Regions from separate parts of the Clostridium sp. 19966 genome, predicted to be linked through region 2. Evidence: predicted binding sites of a transcription regulator. Region 2 holds the regulator's gene; the other holds the start of a gene.

Region 1 (11,148 bases), on a different contig from region 2:
AATTTTTACAGTTTGGAATGGAGAACTATATTGTGTGCTGGATTTAGTAGAAGCTAGGGAATGTGAATTCACCAATCCTATTGACGTAGCCATTGCAGCAAAGGGTATGGCAGAGATGCATAGAGCATCAGAAGGATTTAAAACTCATATATCAGAAAGATATATGGTTGGTAAGACCATAGATAATTTTAAACGTAAATATGAAGAATTAATATTTTTTAAAAACTTAGCTAACTTACATGAATATAAAAATGATTTTGATAAATTGTATCTCTCTAATCTAGGCTACTACTTAAATGAAGTAGAAAAAAGCATAGAACTATTAAAAGAAGCCCCTTACTTTAAAATTTCCAGCGAAGAAGATAAGATAGCCATATGTCATCATGATTTAGCACATCACAATATATTAATAAAAGATAATTTAGCATATTTTATTGATTTTGATTATGCAGTAGTAGATATAAAGGTTCATGATTTGTGCAATTTTATAACCAAAGCTATTAAGAATTTTGCTTTTGACATGGACAAAACCAAGGATATTATAAATGCATATAGAAGTGCTAATTCCTTAGATATAAGGGAGTTAGCCATTTTAAAGGCTCTGCTAGCATTCCCAGAAGATTTTTATAGTATATCTAAAGACTATTATTCCAGAAGAAAAGAATGGGATGAAGATACGTTTTTGGATAGGTTTGAGAAAAAATTAGAATATAAGGAAGATAGGGAAGATTTTTTAAAGGGTTTTCAGGAATGCATCATAAATGAGAAATAAATATGAAAATTAACTTATACATTATGATGTTTCATATGTATAAGTTAAGTTACATATATGGGGCTAATTACAAAGTTTCGATTATATATTTCCAGTATCTAGCCGGCATCATTCTCTTTTGAAGCCTAGGATTTGTTCTTTCCTTTATGACCACGGTCTTGTAATAAGTTCTCCAAAGCACTTCGAATTCATCCCTCTCAGAAAAAAATTCTTTTGCAGCATCCTTTGAAAAAGGGGTAAGTATCCATTCCTTAGTGTCATATAGTACAGCTGATTCCCTTTTTACATCATGAATAATCCACTTTTCATTGGCTAATCTTTCAGAAAAATGAGGCGCAATGAGAGTAAGAATATTATGATCAGGCTCTATAACAGAATAATATATGGAGTTTTGCAACTCTTTAAATCTTACAAATCCGCACATAAGATGAGCTTCATTATTAACTTTTCTGCAAAGTTTAACAACCTGAAGCACTATATCATTATGCAGATGATTATGTATTTCAAAGCCAAGCCTAAAGCCAAGTCTTATGTAATTTAAAAGAAGCATTTCAAAGTTTTCTGCCTCGGATAAATATACTGTGAAAATATTTTTTAAAGCAGCCCTGCCAATCTTTGTTTCTATAGCATTAAATACCTTAGAAGCTTTTTCAATGCAGGTTTCAACATCTATAACAGTTTCGATTAAATTAGGGATAAAGGAAGTTTTTAAGGTTATTTTTATAGGCTTTTTATCACCATAATAACTTTCATATACACAGGTTAAAAAACCATCAAAGCTTCCGTCATATAAATAAACAAAATTCAATGCCATCACCTCAAAATTCACCATGAATACGAGTGAAAAAATCATTTTTCCCTACAATTGCAGGAAGAGAAGGAAAAAATGACAGTTGTTCAAAGCTTTCCTGCTGGCTTATTGTTTTGAATTCTTTGGATTTATCTAAAAGTCTATTTTTAATTAAAGAGTCATCAAAGCTAACATCACCATAATATCGTCCGCTGCACAGGATAAAATATTGTGCTCTTTTTAGCACCACTCCTATTTTTTTTAGGTCTGAAAAGCTTAGTCTATGAACTTTTCTTATGGAAATAATTCTTTGAGCGGAACGCACACCTATTCCAGGCACTCTAAGAAGAGTATTATAAGGAGCTTTATTTATCTCTACAGGAAATTTGTCTATGTTAGTAAGAGCCCAAAAGGTCTTAGGATCAAACTTAGTGTCCAAATTAGGATTTTTATCTGTTAACAGCTCTGAAGCATTAAAACCATAAAATCTTAGGAGCCAATCTGCCTGATATAGCCTGTGTTCCCTTAATAGCGGTGGATGGGCTAGAGCTGGAAGATTTGGGCCTTTTGCTACGGGAACATAAGCTGAATAGTAGACTCTTTTAAGCTTAAATTTATCATACAGGCCTTGAGAAAGGGATAAGATCTTTCTGTCGCTGTCTCCTGTAGCACCTACTATAAGCTGAGTGCTTTGCCCTCCTGGTACAAATAAATTTGAAGGTTTTCCAAAGCTTTTTTCATATTGATTTTCAACTATGCCTCCGTGAATAAGCTGCATTGGCTTTAGAATGCTTTCCTTATTCTTTTGAGGAGCGAGAATTTTTAAGCCTGCAGAGGAAGGAAGTTCTATATTTACGCTCATTCTATCCGCATACATACCTGCAAGCTTTATTAATTTTTCATCTGCTCCCGGAATAGCTTTTACATGTATATATCCGTTGAATTTATGTATGGTTCTTAATTCTTTGATTACTCTTATCAAAAGTTCCATGGTATAATCAGGAGTTTTAAACACTGCAGAACTTAAAAAAAGTCCTTCTATGTAATTTCTTCTGTAAAAATTCATAGTAAGATTGATTACTTCCTCAGGAGTAAAAGCTGCTCTGGGGATATCATTTGTAGCTCTGTTTATGCAGTATGCACAGTTATAAATGCAGTAATTAGTTAGCAATATTTTAAGCAGTGAAATACATCTTCCGTCTGCAGAAAAACTGTGACATATGCCTGCTTCAGCTGCATTACCAAGTCCACCGGCTGTGTTTTTTCTATTGCTTCCGCTGGAGCTGCAGGATACATCATATTTTGCACTATCAGCAAGAATGCGCAGTTTATCTAAAACTTCCAAAATATCACTTCCTTAAATTTCTTTTTGGTATAGATATATTATAGCAAACGTAAGTTCGCCTGTGAATAGAATTTATCATATAAGTTTTAACTCAGTGCAAAAATCAACACTGAGTTAAAAAAGAGCAAATAAAAAATATAGATTAATTATTTACTACCTGCTTATAAGCTTCTAAGGTTTTTGCAGAAGTTTCATTCCAGGATAATTGAGAAGCTCGTAAAAAACCTTTTGATATAAGATTATGTCTAAGTTTGCTATCCTCAAGAACTTTTAACATGGCTTGATAAAGTTCGTAAGGATTATAAGGATCTATAAGCAGTGCACTGTCCATTAATATTTCAGGCAGAGATGTGGTATTGGAAGCTATCACAGGAACCTTGCAGGCCATTGCTTCCACAGGCGGAAGACCAAAACCTTCGTAAAATGAGGGATAAACAAATAATTCGGAGCCACAGTACAAGTATGGCATATGCTCTATAGGGATAAAGCCCGGAAATATAACTAAATTATCAAGATTAAGTTCTTCAGCTTTTTTCTTATATATATCATAGGATATTCCTTTTCTACCGGCTATGACGAGTTTTAATCGATTATCATAGATAGCATTTAATTTTGAAAATGCTTCTATGAGACCTATTATATTTTTTCTTGGGCTAAATCCGCCTACATATAATATATAATCTCCTAATATACCATAGTATTTCTCAAGAATTTTTTTACTTTCTATTTTGTTTCTAGGATTATATATCTTTTCAGGTGCTAAATGAGTGACGTATATTTTTTCCTTTGGAAAGTTAAAATATTTTACGATGTCATCCTTAGAATAATTTGAAACAGTTATAATTCCATCACATTTTGGAATCAGATAAGGAAGCTGCTCAGTAAAAATTTTTAAATAGTTTGGACCAACTGTTTCTGGCATTTTGTATGGTATGATATCATGCAGGGTGATTATCATCTTACAAGTTTTCTCCAAGGGGAGACCTATTCCGTTTTGAGGAACGTGATATATTTCTACTTCATTATCTTGAAGAATATTGGGTATATTTATTTCATTCCAGAAATTTGTACTTGGTCTTTCACTTATATTTCTTACAGAAAAGTTTTTATTAAATTTTATATCTGTATCACAATTTTCTGGCATAAACATAAGAAAATCATCAGAGTTATCCAAATTGTTTATCGAATTTATTATTTGATAAGTATAGTTTCCTATACCTGTACCTCTATACCATTTGGCTGCTCTTCCATCAATGCCGATTTTCATACTGGTTAATCCTTTCGTAATAGTCATAATCCATTATATTAACAGTAAAGCAAAAGTGTTATATAGAATTTGTATTAAATATTAATTATTTAACATATAAATTATATGGGAGGTGATTGGTGGTATGATGAGAGAATTTGAAATAGAAAGACAATTTAATATTAAAATCGAAAGTATCAGACCTAATAAGGGAGTGTATTATTTAAAGACGGATAGCGGGCTAAGGTGCCTTAAGAAAATAAATTATGGAGTTCAAAAGCTGCTGTTTGTTTATGGAGCTAAAGAACATCTCATCAAAAATGGATATACCAATGTGGATAAATATTATCTTAATACGGAAGGATTGCCTTATGCTTTGGTAAATGAAGATATATATACTTTATCCACATGGATAGACGGAAGAGAATGTGATTTTCAAAAAGAAGAAGATTTGGTGGCAGCTTCGGAAAACTTAGCCTTGCTTCACTTGGCATCCAAAGGATATGAGCCTCCTGAAAACAGTAAATTAAAAACTGATTTGGGACGATGGCCGCATCTTATGGAGAAGAGAATTAAATCCTTTGATAAAATGAGGGAGATGGCGCGAAAAAAAACGTCAAAAACTACTTTTGATTTGAAATATATTAAAGAAATTCAATTTTATAAGGATATGGGAAAAAAAGCTCTTGGGGCTCTTGAAGATTCAAAGTATATGGAACTTTGTGAAATATCGGAGCAGGAGAAAAATTTTTGTCATCATGACTATACCTATCATAATATAATTATTGATCAAGAAAACAGAGTGAACATAATTGATTTTGATTATTGCAAAAGAGAAATAAGAACTTATGATATATCTAATTTCATGATAAAGGTACTTAAACGCTGTAAATGGGATATAAAAACCTGCAGGCTCCTTTTGGATGCCTATGATAAGATATATCCTATAAAAGAAGAGGAATATAAGGTATTATACGCTTTTTTGCTTTTTCCTCAAAGGTTTTGGAGACTTTCCAATAGGTTTTATTACAATGAAGTTAATTGGGGACAAAACACATTTACCAAAAAAATTGATGAATTAACGGAAGAACAGGAGATATATTTGAATTTTATAGATGAATTTAGAAAGACATATCTTGAGTAATAGGGGACGGTTCACAAAAATTGATAGTCTTATCAATTTTGTGAGCCGTCCCTATTATTTATTGCACATAAGTATGGAAGATACATATTATGTAATGAGGAAATTTCTTTAATTCAAGCAATATTTGTGGAGATGAGAGGTTGGATATAGGAGATACAGTGGTAAGAAAATCCTATGGAAAGGACATTACCTTTAGAATAATCGATATTAAGGACACAAGAAAGGGTAAGCAGTTTGTTATAAAAGGTTTAAATTTGCGACTTATAGCAGACTCTCCACCAGAAGATTTGGAGCCTGTTAAGGAAAATTATCATAATAGAAATGACGAAGCTTTAAATAAGAAAGTTAATATTGCAATAAAAAAAATATTAAGTTCCAGGCATGATGGATATAGAAATGTAAAAACAAAAGCTAGTAAACATAGTACTACATCTAAAGAATTAATGTTTGGAAGACCTGGAAAGGTTCTTCATATAGATGGAGATTCGGAGTATTTACAAAATTGCTTAAATGCGTATAAGCAATTATCTATAGAGGCTGTTGGTAAAGTTATTCCAGAATACGACCAACCTAAAAAAATATTGGATATAGTTAAAGAGGTTAAACCAGATATAGTAGTGCTCACTGGACATGACAGCATATTAAAGGATGCAAAGGACTATGGTGATCTTAATAACTATAGAAATTCTCAATTTTTTGTTGAGGCAGTGAAGGTGCTCAGAGAATTGCAGGGAAGCTATGATGAATTGGTTATATTTGCAGGAGCGTGCCAATCCTGTTATGAAAAAATATTAGATGCAGGGGCAAACTTTGCCAGTTCCCCAAGCCGCGTTTTAATACATTGTTTAGATCCTGTGTTTGTGTGTGAAAAAGTAGCCTATACTAATATAGAAAATATAGTGCCAATACAAGAAGTGCTGGATAATACTATTACTGGACTTAAAGGCATCGGGGGTATGCAGACTAGAGGAAAGTATAGAGAGGGATATCCGAAATCTCCGTTTTTATAAAAGGATATGTTTTGACTGAAAGCGAGAAATTATCACATCTTCTATAAACCGTGGTAGTTCACCAGCGAGACATGAAAGCTAAAATGTTTTCATGTCTTAAAAAATATAAACTAAAAAGAAGCAGTTAACTTAAAAAGTTTATTAATTACTTTTCATTTAACAAAGGCTTTAACAATTCTTGTATAATATCCGGCTTACCAGCATCATTATAATAATTTATAAGTTTGAGTATTATCATATTAGTGGAAGAGATTGTCTCAGATTTTATTAATTCTAAAATTTCATTTTTAATTTTATTTATCTCTGAAAAATCATCTTCATTTATTAGTATGGATAGAAAGTCGTCCATAGGCTCCAGTATAAGTCCAGTGTTATTGAATTTTTTACACGCATTTATTGATAGTCTATAATATTTTTTAGCTAAATCTATATTTCCTATTATTTTGGACGTTTCACCTATCTGGTTGTATATATTGCATAGATACTCGCTGTCAATGGAATCATTAAAAGCATCTATTAAATAAATTAGCTTGTGCATATAGTTTTTAGTATTTTCTATATCGTTTAAATTTGTATAGATATTCACTATATTGTTTGTAACTAGAGCTATATTTTCGTGGGCTTCACTCTCTTCAGAATCTAATAAGAATTTGTATAATTCTAATGCACTTTTATAAGATTTTTTTCCATTAAAGCAATTAGCCTTTAATACATTAAGCTTAAATTTATTTTGCTTAGTTAAATTTTTAAATCTAGCTTCTATATTATGAATTTCTTTTATGCAATTATCATATTCCTTAAGTTTTTTGTAGGCCAAAGCATTATTAAACCAAGCTTTGTAGGATAAAGATTCAGGAATGATTGCTTTAGGAATCGCTAGTGCCTTATTATTAAAATCTAAGGCTTCTCTATACTTGGATAGAGAAATACAAACTGTACCCATTTTTTGCAGCAGATTAAATAAAACAATATCAGTAAAAAATTTATTGTAATTTTCATAAGCCTTTACATAATAAATGTAGCTCTTATCGTAAATTCTATCTTTTTTGAATATATCAGCGATCTTTTCGTAAATTGTTAATTTTTTCTCGGGTACATCATAAGCTATTAAAAATTCCTCTATTTGCTTAATGATAGTGATGAAATCTTTTGAAGTAGTATATTCAATAGTTCCTAAGCATTCAATGTATATATCAGCTACTTTATTTGCTTGGGTATTTATATCTTCCAATAAATATGATGAAGTTAAATAGAAAGCTATATTTCTCTCACTGCATATATTGTTTACGTTTTCTGCAATAATTTCAGCTACGCTTGGAGTAAGTTTACTTTTTCCATTTTCTATTATGCTTATGAGTTCTCTAGTAATTTCCCCACCCGTTATTTCATATTGTTTTATTTTAAAGTCTTTTCTAATCTTCTTTATTTTTTCCCCTGGTGATAATATTTCATAAAGCATAAATTATATTGCACTCCTTTTGCGGTCATTTCTATATAGTATACAACATAAGTACAGATTTATCACTAAGTTCTAATTTCTGTATGTGCTTTTGTTTTGTAAAATATTTTATTTCTATTGAAAAAGCAATATTGTATGATGTAGTATATGAAGGAAGAGAAAATATTTTTTACTTAACTTAGTATTTAATTATAATTAAATACATTACTAATCTTTCATTATAAGTAATCGTATACTTATGTCTTATGGGAAATAAACAATTGAAAGGAGTAAAATATGTGTAAAAAAAAGGTTTGGTGGAAAGAGAGTGTAGTATATCAAATTTATCCAAGAAGCTTTAAGGATAGTGACGGTGATGGAATGGGAGATTTACGAGGTATAATTGAAAAATTGGACTATCTAAAAAATCTAGGCATTACAATGGTTTGGCTGTCTCCTATATATAAATCTCCAAATGCAGATAATGGTTATGATATTAGTGACTATCAAGATATAATGGATGACTTTGGAACAATGGAAGACTTTGATGAATTGCTTGCTTCCGCTCATGGAAGAGGAATAAAAATCATTATGGATTTAGTGGTTAATCATACTTCTGATGAACATAAATGGTTTATAGAAAGCAAAAAATCAAAGGACAACCCTTACAGAAATTATTATATCTGGAGAGAAGGCAAAGAAGGTGCAGAGCCTAATAATTGGGGTTCCTGGTTTGGAGGAAAGGCTTGGGAATATGATAAAGAAACTAATATGTATTATCTACATATTTTTGCAAAAAAACAGCCTGATTTGAATTGGGACAATCCTAAGGTAAGAGATGAAGTTTTTAAAATGATGACTTGGTGGCTAGATAAGGGTATCGATGGTTTTCGAATGGATGTAATAAGCCTCATATCTAAAGTCAAAGATTTGCCTGATGGAGAAACTCATGGAGGTTTGTATGGAGATTTATCACCTTACTGTATACATGGACCACATGTTCATGAATATCTTAAGGAAATGAATGAAAGAGTACTATCCAGATATGATATAATGACCGTGGGAGAGGCCAGCGGAGTTACTATTGAAGAGGCAAAAAAATACGCTGGATATGCTTCAAAAGAGTTAAATACGGTATTTCAATTTGAACATATGGATCTCACTAACGGAGAATACGGAAAATGGAGCAATAAAAAATTTTCATTAGTGGAGCTTAAAAAGGTTTTTGATAAATGGCAGAAGGGATTGAAGGGAGAGGCGTGGAATTGCTTGTTTTGGAGCAATCATGACCAGCCAAGAGCTGTTTCACGTTTCGGTAACGATACCAAAGAATATAGGGAAATTTCAGCTAAAATGCTAGGCACATGCCTGCATATGCTAAAGGGTACTCCTTATATATATCAAGGTGAAGAATTAGGCATGACAAATGTAAAATTCGATTCTCTAGAGGATTATAGAGATATCGAAACTATAAATGCATATAAAGAAAATGTTGCTGGAAGAGGCATAAAGCCTGAGGTTATGATGGACTATATCTATCACGTAGGCCGAGATAATGCTAGAACTCCTATGCATTGGGATGTAACCCCTAATGCTGGCTTTACCACTGGTGATCCTTGGATAAAGGTAAATGAAAACTATAGTGAAATCAATGCGGAAGCTCAGATAAATGATGAAAATTCTGTATATAACTACTATAAAAAGTTAATCTCCTTAAGGAAAGAGAATGAAATAATAGTGTATGGGGATTATGAATTGCTTTTGCCAGAAGATCCATACATTTATGCTTATACAAGAAGCATGAATAATGAAAATTTATTGATTGTATGCAATTTCTCTGAGAATAAATTAAGTTTTACAATACCTAAAAAATTTCAAGAAAGCAATGGGAAACTTTTAGTATCAAATTACCCGGAAGAAAAAGCATCATCAGTAATAGAATTAAGACCTTACGAAGCAAGAGTATATGAATATAAATTTTAGATTTATTAAAAAACATAGCTTTACTTTTTAGTTTATTCAAATTTTACAAAGGGGGTTTACAAATGGTAAATAAAGAAGGTCAGTGGTGGAGGGAAAGTATAGCTTATCAAATATACCCTAGAAGCTTTTATGACAGCAATGGAGATGGAATCGGAGATATAAGAGGAATAATAGATAAATTAGATTATTTAAAAGATTTAGGCATAAACCTAATATGGATTTGCCCTATATATAAATCTCCTAATGATGATAATGGATACGATATAAGCGATTATAGAAGCATTCAAGAGGAATTTGGAACCATGGAAGATTTTGATGAGCTATTAGAAAAAGCTCATGCTAGAGGTATAAATATCATAATGGATTTAGTTATAAATCATACGTCGGATGAGCATCAATGGTTTATTGAATCAAGGAGCTCTAAGGATAATCCAAAGAGAGACTGGTATATTTGGAAAGATGGAAAGGATGGACTGCCTCCAAACAATTGGGCAAGCATTTTTGGAGGCTCGGCCTGGGAATATGATGAAAAAACTAATCAGTACTATCTTCATGTGTTTAGCCAAAAGATGCCAGATATTAATTGGGAAAATGCAGATGCAAGAAATCATTTATATGACATGATATGCTGGTGGCTAGATAAGGGAATAGACGGTTTCCGTGTTGATGCCATAAGCCATATAAAGAAAAATGATTATTCCGATATGCCTAATCCAGATAATTTGGAGTATGTACAATCCTTTGACAAGCACATGAATCAAAAGGGAATTCAGGAATTTTTATTGGAGCTTAGTGAAAAAACTTTTAAACCCTATAATGTTTTTTCAATTGCAGAAGCAAGCGGAGTTCATTCGGATGAAATGGAAGAATGGATATCAACTAAAAAAGGTAAATTTTCTTGCATATTTCAGTTTGAGCATCAGCATCTTTGGAATATGAATAATGTAGAAAAGCATTCTTTTATTGAATTTAAAGAAGCATTGTCTAAATGGCAGTACGCTACAGAGGAAGATGGATGGATTGCCTTATTTTTAGAGAATCATGATCTAATAAGAAGCATAAATAAATTTGGGGATGCAGATAAGTATTGGAAAGAAAGCGCTAAATGCTTAGCTCTTATGTATTTTATGCAAAAGGGAATACCTTTCATTTATCAAGGACAGGAAATAGGCATGGTAAATGCAGATTATGATTCCGTATATGAATTTAAAGATGCGCCCTCTATATATGTTTATGAGGAAAGAATAACACAAGGGATGGACGAGAAGAAATCTTTGGATATCATGAAGGCCACCACCAGAGATAATTCAAGAACTCCAATGCAGTGGAATAATGATACAAATGGTGGATTTTCTAATGGAATTCCATGGATGAAGGTTAATAAAAATTATAGATATATAAATGCAGAGCAGCAAAAAAA
Region 2 (11,148 bases):
TTGATGTTATTAGAATAATATATGGAAAAACTGTTAGTGAAAATATAATTTATTTTGAAAATCATAATGATACAGCTTCCGTATATGGATATATAGGGAATGCAGATATTACTCGAGGTACAAGAAATCATCAATCTATATTTGTAAATAAAAGGTATATAAAAAGTAAATTGATTACAGCTGCAGTGGAAAACGCGTTAAAATCATTTTTGATGATAAATAAATTTCCTTTTTTTGTTGTATTTTTAGACATATACCCTGAATATATAGATGTTAATATTCATCCTACAAAAGCAGAAATTAAGTTTAAAGAAGATAGAGAAATATTTAAACTTGTTTTTGATGGAGTTCATAGCGGACTTAGAGAAAGCTTAAAAGAAAAGTTTGAGCTACAGCTTAAAAATGACATAAACGAATTAGAAAGCAATAGTCCTATTTTAAAAGAGTCTTTACCTGATGATAGTAACTATTTTAAAAATAATTCAGTCATTCCAGTTGAACCTATTACAATAGATCTTCCTTTAGATTTAAAGAAAAACTCTGATTCGCTAAACTCTTATACAAAAATATATGATCAAATAACACAAAATGATTATATAAAAAGTAATAAAAGTGAAAACATATCTGAAAATCAATTAGTTTATAAAGAGGAAAGTGCTAAGTTCCCCGATTTAAAATATATTGGAACTTTTAATAACACCTACATAATGTGCGAATATGCTTCAGAATTATATATAATTGATCAGCATGCTGCTCATGAAAGAATTATGTTTGAAAAGTATAGAAAGGAAATTGGAGAAGGTACAGTTACATCACAAATACTTCTTTCACCGGTTGTATTAGAACTTTCAGCAGAAGATTATTTTATATATTCCGAAAATGATGAAATTTTTAAAAATGCTGGTTTTAATATAGAAGTTTTTGGAGATAATACTATAACTATAAGAGAAGTTCCTTATATACTTGGAAAGCTTGAATACAAAAATATGTTTCTTTCTATGATTGATAGCATAAAAAATTCATCCAGCGCCAAAACTGTGGATATAAAATATAATAATATTGCTACTTTAGCCTGTAAATCAGCAGTTAAAGCTAATCATAAACTAAATGAACAGGAAATAGGTGCACTTTTAAATGATTTAAGATATGCTGAGGAGCCATTTAACTGTCCCCATGGGAGACCTACTATAATAAAAATGACACTATATGAACTTGAAAAAAAGTTTAAAAGAATTCAGTAGATATAATAATTATTATGTAAACTAAACAGGAGATAAATTAATGAAACCTAAAATAATAATTATAGCAGGGCCTACGGCTGTTGGCAAAACAGATATATCTATTAAGTTAGCGCACATGCTAGACACGGAAATAATTTCAGCAGACTCTATGCAAATATACAAAAGGATGGATATAGGATCTGCAAAAATTTCGCCAGAGGAGATGAGTGGAGTTCCTCATCATATGATTGATATAATAGAACCTTGGGAAAGTTTTAGTGTTGCTGATTTTAAAGAACAATCCGAAAAAATAATTTCATCGATGATACAGCATAACAAAATTCCATTAATAGTAGGCGGAACAGGTCTATATATAGACTCTTTAATTTGCAACTATAATTTTACGGATGCAAATAAAGATGAAAATTATCGACTTTATTTAGAAAACTTGGCTAATGAAAAAGGAGCTGAGTATATATTCCATATGCTTCAAGCTGTAGATTTTGAGGCTAGCTTAAAAATTCATAAAAATAATGTAAAACGAGTTATAAGAGCATTAGAAGTATATAAGCTAACCGGCAAGCCTTTTAGCCAGTTTGAAATTGATGAATCAGCTAAATATGATATACCTTATGATGTGTTGTATTTTGTACTTACAATGAAAAGAGAAGCCTTATATAATCGCATAAATTATAGAGTAGATAAAATGCTGGAATTGGGACTTATTGAAGAGGTTAAGCAATTGAAATCTTTCAATTGCAATGCAGATATGCAATCCATGAAAGGTATAGGATATAAAGAAATATTATATTATTTAGATGATAAATATACGCTTGAAGAAGCCATTGAATCTATAAAAAAGGGCAGCAGAAACTATGCAAAAAGGCAGCTTACTTGGTTTAGAAAAGATAGCAGAGTTCATTGGATAGAAAAAGAAAATTTTCGTTCTGATAATGATATTCTTACTTACATGATAAATTTAATAAAAAAATAATTCATATATTAAAAGGATTTTTTATAATTATATAGAATTAATAAAAAAAGAGGTATTTGGAGGGATAACATAATGAATAAAACAACTAACAATTTGCAAGATATTTTTTTAAATAATGCTAGAAAGAATAAAATAGTAGTGACAATCCATCTAGTGAATGGATTTCAATTAAAAGGCTTTGTAAAAGGTTTTGATAATTTTATTGTGGTTTTAGATAATGATGGTAAGCAGATGATGATATATAAGCATGCTATATCTACAATCACTCCAGGAAGAAACATACTTTTTAACAATACAAACGAAGATGAAAATATAGAATAATAAAAAAGAATAGGCTGTAATTGCCTATTCTTTTTTTATATGCTAATATTGTTACGGAGGTATGTGAACATGAATATTAACACTAAAGATTTTTTAAAAAGCAAATATAAAATAAAAAATGAAATCATAGAACTTATTGAGAGAGCAGAAAAAGAAGTAGCTGAAGAATTTGAATACTATGATGATATAAAGCAACTAAATCAATTAAAAGTATTAGCAGCTTTTCAAGATGAAAGAATAAGTGAATCACACTTTACTAATAGCACTGGCTATGGCTATGGAGATATAGGTAGAGACTCTTTAGATAAGGTCTTTGCTCAAGTCTTTAATACAGAAAGCGCACTAGTTAGACCTCATTTTGTTAATGGTACTCATGCTATAGGAACGGCTCTATTTGGTAATTTAAGACCTGGCGATACTCTACTGACTATAGGAGGATTACCTTATGATACATTACATAATATAATAGGAATTAGCGATAAAGAAAAGCTTGGTTCTCTAAGAGAATACGGAGTTAAATATAAGCAAATTAATTTATTAAATGATACTTTTCAATTAGATAAAATAAAGTTTGAATTATTAAACGATTCATCGATAAGACTAATTCATATTCAGAGATCTACTGGTTACGGATGGAGAAAATCATTTTCAATAGATCAAATAGAAGGAGTCATAAAATTTATAAAATCTATAAGAAATGATGTTATTTGTTTCGTAGATAATTGTTATGGAGAATTCATAGATATAAAAGAACCTACAGATGTAGGTGCAGATTTAATGGCCGGATCATTAATAAAAAATGCTGGAGGAGGTCTGGCTCCTACAGGTGGATATATTGTAGGAAAGAAAGAATTTGTTGAACAAGCATCCTATAGATTGACTGTTCCCGGAATAGGAGGGGAGTGTGGTTCAACTTTTGGAGTTATGAGACAGCTTTTCCAAGGGTTATTTTTAGCTCCTCATATATCTATAGAAGCTGTAAAAGGGGCTGTGCTGTGCGCTAAACTCTTTGAGTTAGCAGGGTTTGAGGTGTTGCCTAAATACAATGATAGGCGAAGCGACATAATTCAAGCTATAAAATTTAACGATAAAAATAAACTGATAAATTTTTGCAAGGGTATTCAGAAGGGATCGCCTATAGACTCTTTTGTAGAATGTGAACCTTGGGATATGCCAGGGTACAATGATCAAGTAATAATGGCTGCTGGCGCTTTTGTGCAAGGAGCCTCCATAGAATTATCTGCCGATGCTCCAATAAGAGAACCTTATATAGCATATTTACAAGGTGGATTAACTCTAGAACATGTAAAAATAGGGTTGATGATTGCTTTAAATAATATACTTTAATCAAAAAAGAAAGCTGCAGTAGTTTACTCAGCTTTCTTTTTGTTAATATGCTCTATAAAGACCAACAAGCCTTCCAAGAATTTTACAATCTTTAACAATTATAGGATCCAAATCTTTGTTTTCAGGTTGAAGCCTTATATGGTCTTTTTCTTTATAAAAAGTTTTTATTGTTGCTTCATTATCAATGAGAGCTACTACTATATCTCCATTATCAGCAATATCTGTTTTTTCTATTATCGCCATATCTCCATCTAAAATACCAGCTTCTATCATACTAACACCTTTAACATTTAGTATAAATAATTGATTATTATTTTTTACATAATTTAAAGGTATGCTGAAAGTATCTTCTATATTTTCAAAGGCTAAAATAGGCATACCAGCAGTTACTTTGCCTACAATAGGTATATTTATCATTTCTCTTTTACTGTTTGCTAATTCCGTTATCTCTAAAGCTCTTGGTTTAGTAGGATCTCTTCTGATTAAACCTTTCTTTTCTAATCTTTTTAAATGACCGTGAACAGTTGAAGTTGACTTAAGTTCTACTGCTTCACATATTTCTCTCACTGAAGGTGGATATCCCTTATCTTCGGTATATTTTTTTAAAAAATCGTATACTTCTTTTTGCTTAGTATTTCGTTCAGTCATAGTAATACACCTCTCAATCATAAATTAATTATAACATTATTTATATCAAATATCAAACTTACGTTCTATTATTTATTTTTCTATTGAAATTTAGTTCTTATTTCATTATACTATTGTAAGTGTAGGATATTATAAATTAATTTTATAATATATAATATTGTAAAAGGAGATACTTTTATGAGTAAAATGTGTTTATTTAATTCAAATAAATTATGTAATGACTGCGGTGAATGTAATATCTGTGATTTAGATAGCAGCAAAATTTGTGATAATTGTGGTAAATGTTTAGAAGAAAATAATGATGATTACAGAGAAGTTATAGTAGACAGTATAGAAGAAGATACTATGCAAGAGGAACTCGTTTTAGACGTAAGGGATGAGTTCGATGATAACTCTGATCCTGTAGAATATATAGAAGATGTAACTGGCTTAGGCGAAACCCTAGAAGATAAAGACAATGCTATTTTTGAAGAGTTATTTCCTGGATTTTTTATATCAAAGCATTTAAAGAAAAGCGATATATAAATCACACAATTAGAATTATAGAGCTTAAGAAATCAAAAGCCTTAAGCTCTATAATTCTACTACATATCATTTAAAGGGTTTGAATTTACAGCCTGTCTCAATTTATCATCATCAACATGAGTATAAATTTGTGTAGTGGATATATTTTCATGGCCTAAAATCATCTGAAGGCTTCTTATATCAACTTTTCCGTGCTTATACATAAGTGTAGCTGCAGTGTGTCTTAACTTATGCGGAGTATATTTTTGCTCATCCAATCCTGCTTCTCCAATATATTTTTTAACAATTCTTTCAACCGTTCTTTTATTAATTCTGCATTTCCTTTCGGAGACAAATAAGGCATCTTTGTGTTGAGAAGGAATTTGCGTTTGCTTTTTGCTTCTTTCTATTATGTAATTATTTAAAGCACTAATACAGGAATTATTTAAATATACAGTTCTTTCTTTATTTCCTTTACCTATTATAGTTAAAGTATCTCCTTTTATATTGCTAATATTGATACCGCACAATTCAGATAAACGCATTCCACAATTTAAAAACAATGTTATAATGCAATAATCTCTAACATAATTGGAATCTGTTTTATCCATTTTAGTAAGTAAAGCTTTGCTTTCATCCAAGGTTAAATATATAGGATGTCTTTTTTGAATTTTGGGGGATTCTAATTCAAGGGTAGGGTTTTCATCTAAAAATTTAGCCTTTCCATATAAATATTTGTAGAATGATTTCAAAGTAGCTACTTTTCTAGCTCTAGCATATGTACCATTGTTTCTATAATTTTCAGCAAAAGAAAGAAACGCAAATAAATCAGCTAATTTAATTTTCTTTATAAAATTATCATCTATATCGTTAATTTCTATTTCTTCAAATTCTAAATTTTTGTCTGCTAAACCCTTGTATATTTTCATAAACCTAAAAAAGGTAAGCAAGTCTACCTTATATGCATTTATAGTATTGGGAGACTTTCCTTTTATAGTTGATAAATAATTTACAAACTCTATAACTCTTTCAGGAAACCTTGTATCAGATATAATATTAAAATCATATTTCATACTTATACCAAACCTCCATAGGGGATAATTAAAGTTTTATGAGCATCAATAAACGCTTCTATGTTAATTATAGCATAAATTCCATACTTTTTTCAACCACATGTCGCTAAATGGTTATTTAGCGACGTATATTTAAGGTAAAATAGATCATATTTCTTTAAGTTTTATTGCTTTTGCAGCTATAATCCCAATTCCCTTTTATAAAATTTAATAAACAAATCATCAAATTATATTTGTTGTCGTAAAAAAATTATTAAAACAAATAATGTTGAATATCTGCTAAAGCGCGTTTTTACTTTATATATAGTAATTGTCGTTTATTAAGCTATTTATGCAGAAAATTTCTTTTTTCATTTTTGCTGATTTATTTTGCATTTATAACTTATGTATATTTATACCATTATTTCCCATCCACAGATTGAGTATAATTACGAAAATTATATATATAAACATTTTAATCCCAATTTGTGGATATATATCTTTTATAATTTTTTATAAAAAAATAGAATTCTCTTATACAAGAGAATTCTATTTTTAATAATTTTATTTTTTATAAATTAATTTCAGCATGAACGCCGATTATATCTTTATTAGATTCCAATATAGGTTTTACACACTCATTAACAAAATCGTCAACCTGAGAAGGAGCTCTCCCTACAAATTCAGAAGGATCAATGATATCAAGAATTTCTTTTTCACTCATATTGAAACCTTCATCATTAATAATTCGTTCTATCAAATCATTGTTTTTGCCTTCTTGTTTAACTCTAGAAGCAGCAGCCATAGAATGTATTCTAATTCTTTCATGTAATTCCTGTCTATCCCCACCTTTTTTAACTGCTTCCATAAGTATATTCTCAGTAGCCATAAAAGGTAATTCATTTTTTACATGAGACTCTATAACTTTCTCATAGACAACCATATTTTCTGATATATTTAAATATAAATTTAACACTCCATCCAAAGCTAAAAAGGCTTCAGAAACAGATAATCTCTTATTGGCAGAATCATCCAATGTTCTTTCAAACCATTGAGTTGAAGCTGTTATGGCTGGATTCATTGCATCAACTATAACATATCTAGATAAAGCGCTTATTCTTTCAGATCTCATAGGGTTTCTCTTATAAGCCATAGCTGATGAGCCAATTTGATTTTTTTCGAAGGGTTCTTCTACTTCCTTCATGTTTTGTAGCAGCCTTAAATCATTGCTAAATTTATATGCACTCTGAGCTATTTCTGATAAAGTATTTAAAACTATTGAATCAAGTTTCCTTGGATACGTTTGACCTGTAACCATATAAGAAGCTTCAAATCCCATGCTCTTGCATACCATTTGATCAAGTCTTTTTACCTTATCCTCGTCATCGTTAAATAGATTCATAAAACTAGCTTGAGTACCCGTAGTTCCTTTAACGCCTAATAATTTAATATTGCTTATAGCAAAATCTAGATTTTCTAAATCCATGGTAAGATCTTGAATCCATAAGCACGCCCTTTTTCCAACAGTTGTTAATTGAGCAGGTTGCAAATGAGTAAATCCAAGAGTAGGCATTTTTTTATATTTTACAGCAAATTTAGTAAGAGCAGCTATAACATTAATTAGTTTTTTTCTTATCAGCAATAAAGCTTCTTTTATAATTATTATATCTGTATTATCGCCTACATAACAGCTTGTTGCTCCTAAATGAATTATTCCTTTAGCAGATGGACATTGAAGTCCATAGGCATATACATGACTCATAACATCATGTCTAACTTCTTTTTCTTTCTTTTCAGCATCTTCGTAATTTATATTCTCAGCATTAGCTTTAAGTTCATTAATTTGCTCAGCTGTTATATTCAGCCCCAAATCCTTTTCGTTTTCTGCTAAAGCTATCCAAAGTTTTCTCCAAGTCCTAAACTTCATATCATCTGAAAATATATAACTCATTTCTTTTGAAGCATATCTAGCATTAAGCGGTGTATTGTATAAATCTCTCATTTTTAGCCTCCTTAAATGATCTTTAATATTAGTATTTAATAATTTAAAATAAAATTCTTTTTCTGTAAAGTACTCAGTTCTATATGCAATTATAGATAATATAATTCTATTATAATAATCTTATTTAATACTGTAGGAGGTTAATAAATATGTATAAATTAAGCCTGCCAGACAAGATTACTATTATATTGGTGCTGATTGGCGCATTAAATTGGGGTTTTATTGGAATAGGCAACAATGATTTCAATATAGTTGCACAGATTGCAAATGCTTTCGGATTTGCTTCTTCTGTTGTAGAAAGAATAATTTATTTAGTAATTGGCCTATCAGCATTAAATGTAATATATCTGCTTTACATATTAAAGCATAATAAATTTAATTAAACCACCAACATAACAAAGAGGGGACCAAAAGGTTCCCTCTAATTAATTATTCTTCTAAAGAATCAACAAGTTTTATTAATTCTTCTACAGCTAAGGTTTCATCATCTCCTGAAGCTGTAATCGTTATGTTTGAATTTCTAGATACTCCTAGGGATAAAACACCTATAAGGCTTTTGACATTAGCCTTTTTTCCATTATACTCAACTGTTATGTCTGATTTGAATGATGACGCTTTTTTAACTAAAAGAGTTGCCGGTCTAGCATGTAACCCGGTAGCACTCTTTACACATACTTCCTTACTTACCATGTAAATTCCTCCCTATTTTAATGTTACAGTCATAAATGTGTCTTTAGCTTTATTAGTTTTAAAATTTATATCAATAGTTTCTATGATTTCGGAGTTAGTAATTACTAACGGAGTAACTGTTGATGCTTGCATTTCAACAAACTCTCTATCAAAAAACAGAATCTTATCTCCAGCTTTTACTTTTTCTCCAACTTTTACATAAGAAGCAAAACCTCTTCCTTCCAATTTAACCGAATCAATACCTACATGTATTAATAATTGAAGATTGTCCTCGGTTTTGATTCCAATTGCATGCTTTGCATCATATACAAGAGTTATTTCTCCATCAACTGGTGAATAAACAAAATTACCTTTAGGTCTTATAGCAGCACCATCCCCCATTATCTTTTTATTAAAAAGATAATCGTTTACCTCTGTTAAGGCTAACACTTCGCCATCAATTGGTAAAAGTAGTTTAACTTGTTTTCCCATAGCATAATCACCCTTTACTAAAAATTACTTCTTAATTAATAATATATCACGATTTTTCTAATATTAAAATGTTTTAATATTAAATGACTATTTTTTTTATAAATTTCTCTATTCTATCCAATCCGTTTTTTATGTTATCCATAGAAGTTGCATAGGATAACCTTATGTAATCGTCAGCTCCAAATGCAGCACCAGGTACTACAGCAACTTTTGCTTCTTCTAAAAGTACACTAGAAAAAATAGTAGAATTTAAGATAGATTCTCCATTTATATATTTACCATATAAGTCTTTAACTTTTAGCATAACATAAAAAGCACCCTCCGGCCTTACACATGTTACATATGGGATAGCTTTAATTCTGTCAACCATATAATCACGTCTAGCATTAAATTGTTCTTTCATATATGCTATAGTATCTTGCGGACCAGACAGAGCTTCAACAGAAGCGTACTGAGTTATGGAATTAACATTCGATGTTGTATGGCTTTGGATGCTTCCCATTAGCTTTATAATTTCTTTTGCACCTGCTGCATATCCAATTCTCCATCCAGTCATAGAATATGTTTTTGAAAATCCATTTATAACTACAGTCCTATTATACGCATCTTGAGATAAAGATGCAATACTTATATGGGTAGAATCTCCATATATTAATTTTTCATATATCTCATCAGAAATAATAATAAGATTATATTTTTCTGCAAAGCTTGCAATCATTTCTAACTCTTTTTTACTATAAACTGCACCAGTTGGATTATTAGGACTATTAATTATTATAGCTTTAGTTTTACTAGTAACAGCTGCTTCTAGATTATCAAGTTTGTATTTAAAACTATCTTTCTCATCAGTATCTACATATACTGGAACTCCTCCATATAATGAAATAAGTTCAGGATACGTAACCCAGCAAGGCTTATTTATTATTATCTCATCATCCTTATTTAGTATTGCTTGAAAAACATTAGATAGACATTGCTTTGCGCCAGTAGAAACTATTATTTGCGATGTGCCATAATCTAAATTGTTATCTCTTTTAAATTTCTTTACTATTTCCTGTTTTAATTCTATTATGCCCGAAGATGGCGTATATTTAGTAAATCCATTATCCATAGCTGATTTAGCAGCTTCTATTATATTCTGCGGTGTATTAAAATCAGGTTCACCTGCTCCAAAACTAATAACATCAATACCATTCTTTTTCATTTCATTAGCTTTTGCAGTAATTTCTAAGGTTATTGACGGTTGCAACTTAGAGGCAAGATTAGAAAATTCCATTTTTCACCCTCCAATATAGATTAAACTAGAAGTTAATATGTACTTTATTAAATAATTACATATAAAATATATCATTAATAAGCTATATTGTAAATATATTATTAATGATATATAGGTTAACTAAATAAAAAAAACAGACCATTAAGGTCCGTTATTTATCTTGGCTGAATTATGAACTTAATAGCAGTTCGCTCTTCTCCTTCTATCACAATATCTGCAAATGCAGGAACACATATCAAATCTATTCCAGTAGGAGCAACAAAGCCACGTGCTATAGCTATTGCTTTTACAGCCTGATTTATAGCACCAGCTCCTATAGCTTGTATCTCAACTTCACCCTTCTCTCTAAAAACACCTGCTAAAGCACCTGCTACAGAATTTGGGCTAGATTTTGCAGAAACCTTTAATACTTCCATATTTGTACCTCCTTAATTACTATATAGAAAAGTAAATCTATTATATATTTCTACAAATTATTAAAAACTCCTTTTAAACTTTGTAAAAAATATATTTTTTTACAAAATTTAAAAAGGAGTTTTGTTTTCAAACTTATCTTATTTATTTTGCATAGTCAATAGCTCGGGTCTCTCTTATAATATTAACTTTTATTTGGCCAGGATATT

The links. Region 2 encodes LexA, which represses DNA repair genes until DNA is damaged. Its sites were predicted from a motif close to CNAACANNTGTTNG; they were not measured.
Region 1: a site for LexA is predicted at 2,952-2,965, ahead of IAI10_RS03025 (putative DNA modification/repair radical SAM protein). Genes of this name have one in related genera too.

The regions. Positions count from the first base shown of each region.
Region 1 covers NZ_JACTOJ010000002.1:238,434-249,581, reverse strand. The annotation lists gene IAI10_RS03035 (CotS family spore coat protein) at 1-772, shown strand, start outside; gene IAI10_RS03030 (TIGR03915 family putative DNA repair protein) at 840-1,580, opposite strand; gene IAI10_RS03025 (putative DNA modification/repair radical SAM protein) at 1,591-2,907, opposite strand; gene IAI10_RS03020 (glycosyltransferase family 1 protein) at 3,050-4,174, opposite strand; gene IAI10_RS03015 (CotS family spore coat protein) at 4,299-5,297, shown strand; gene yabG (sporulation peptidase YabG) at 5,438-6,307, shown strand; gene IAI10_RS03005 (helix-turn-helix transcriptional regulator) at 6,453-7,766, opposite strand; gene IAI10_RS03000 (alpha-glucosidase) at 8,043-9,728, shown strand; gene IAI10_RS02995 (alpha-glucosidase) at 9,791-11,148, shown strand, end outside.
Region 2 covers NZ_JACTOJ010000005.1:149,371-160,518, forward strand. The annotation lists gene mutL (DNA mismatch repair endonuclease MutL) at 1-1,241, shown strand, start outside; gene miaA (tRNA (adenosine(37)-N6)-dimethylallyltransferase MiaA) at 1,282-2,214, shown strand; gene hfq (RNA chaperone Hfq) at 2,287-2,535, shown strand; gene IAI10_RS06995 (methionine gamma-lyase family protein) at 2,605-3,882, shown strand; gene lexA (transcriptional repressor LexA) at 3,925-4,530, opposite strand; gene IAI10_RS07005 (hypothetical protein) at 4,708-5,055, shown strand; gene IAI10_RS07010 (tyrosine recombinase XerC) at 5,115-6,107, opposite strand; gene purB (adenylosuccinate lyase) at 6,658-8,088, opposite strand; gene IAI10_RS07020 (DUF378 domain-containing protein) at 8,238-8,471, shown strand; gene IAI10_RS07025 (HPr family phosphocarrier protein) at 8,518-8,778, opposite strand; gene IAI10_RS07030 (PTS glucose transporter subunit IIA) at 8,791-9,249, opposite strand; gene IAI10_RS07035 (pyridoxal phosphate-dependent aminotransferase) at 9,329-10,525, opposite strand; gene IAI10_RS07040 (stage V sporulation protein S) at 10,681-10,941, opposite strand; gene rny (ribonuclease Y) at 11,084-11,148, opposite strand, start outside.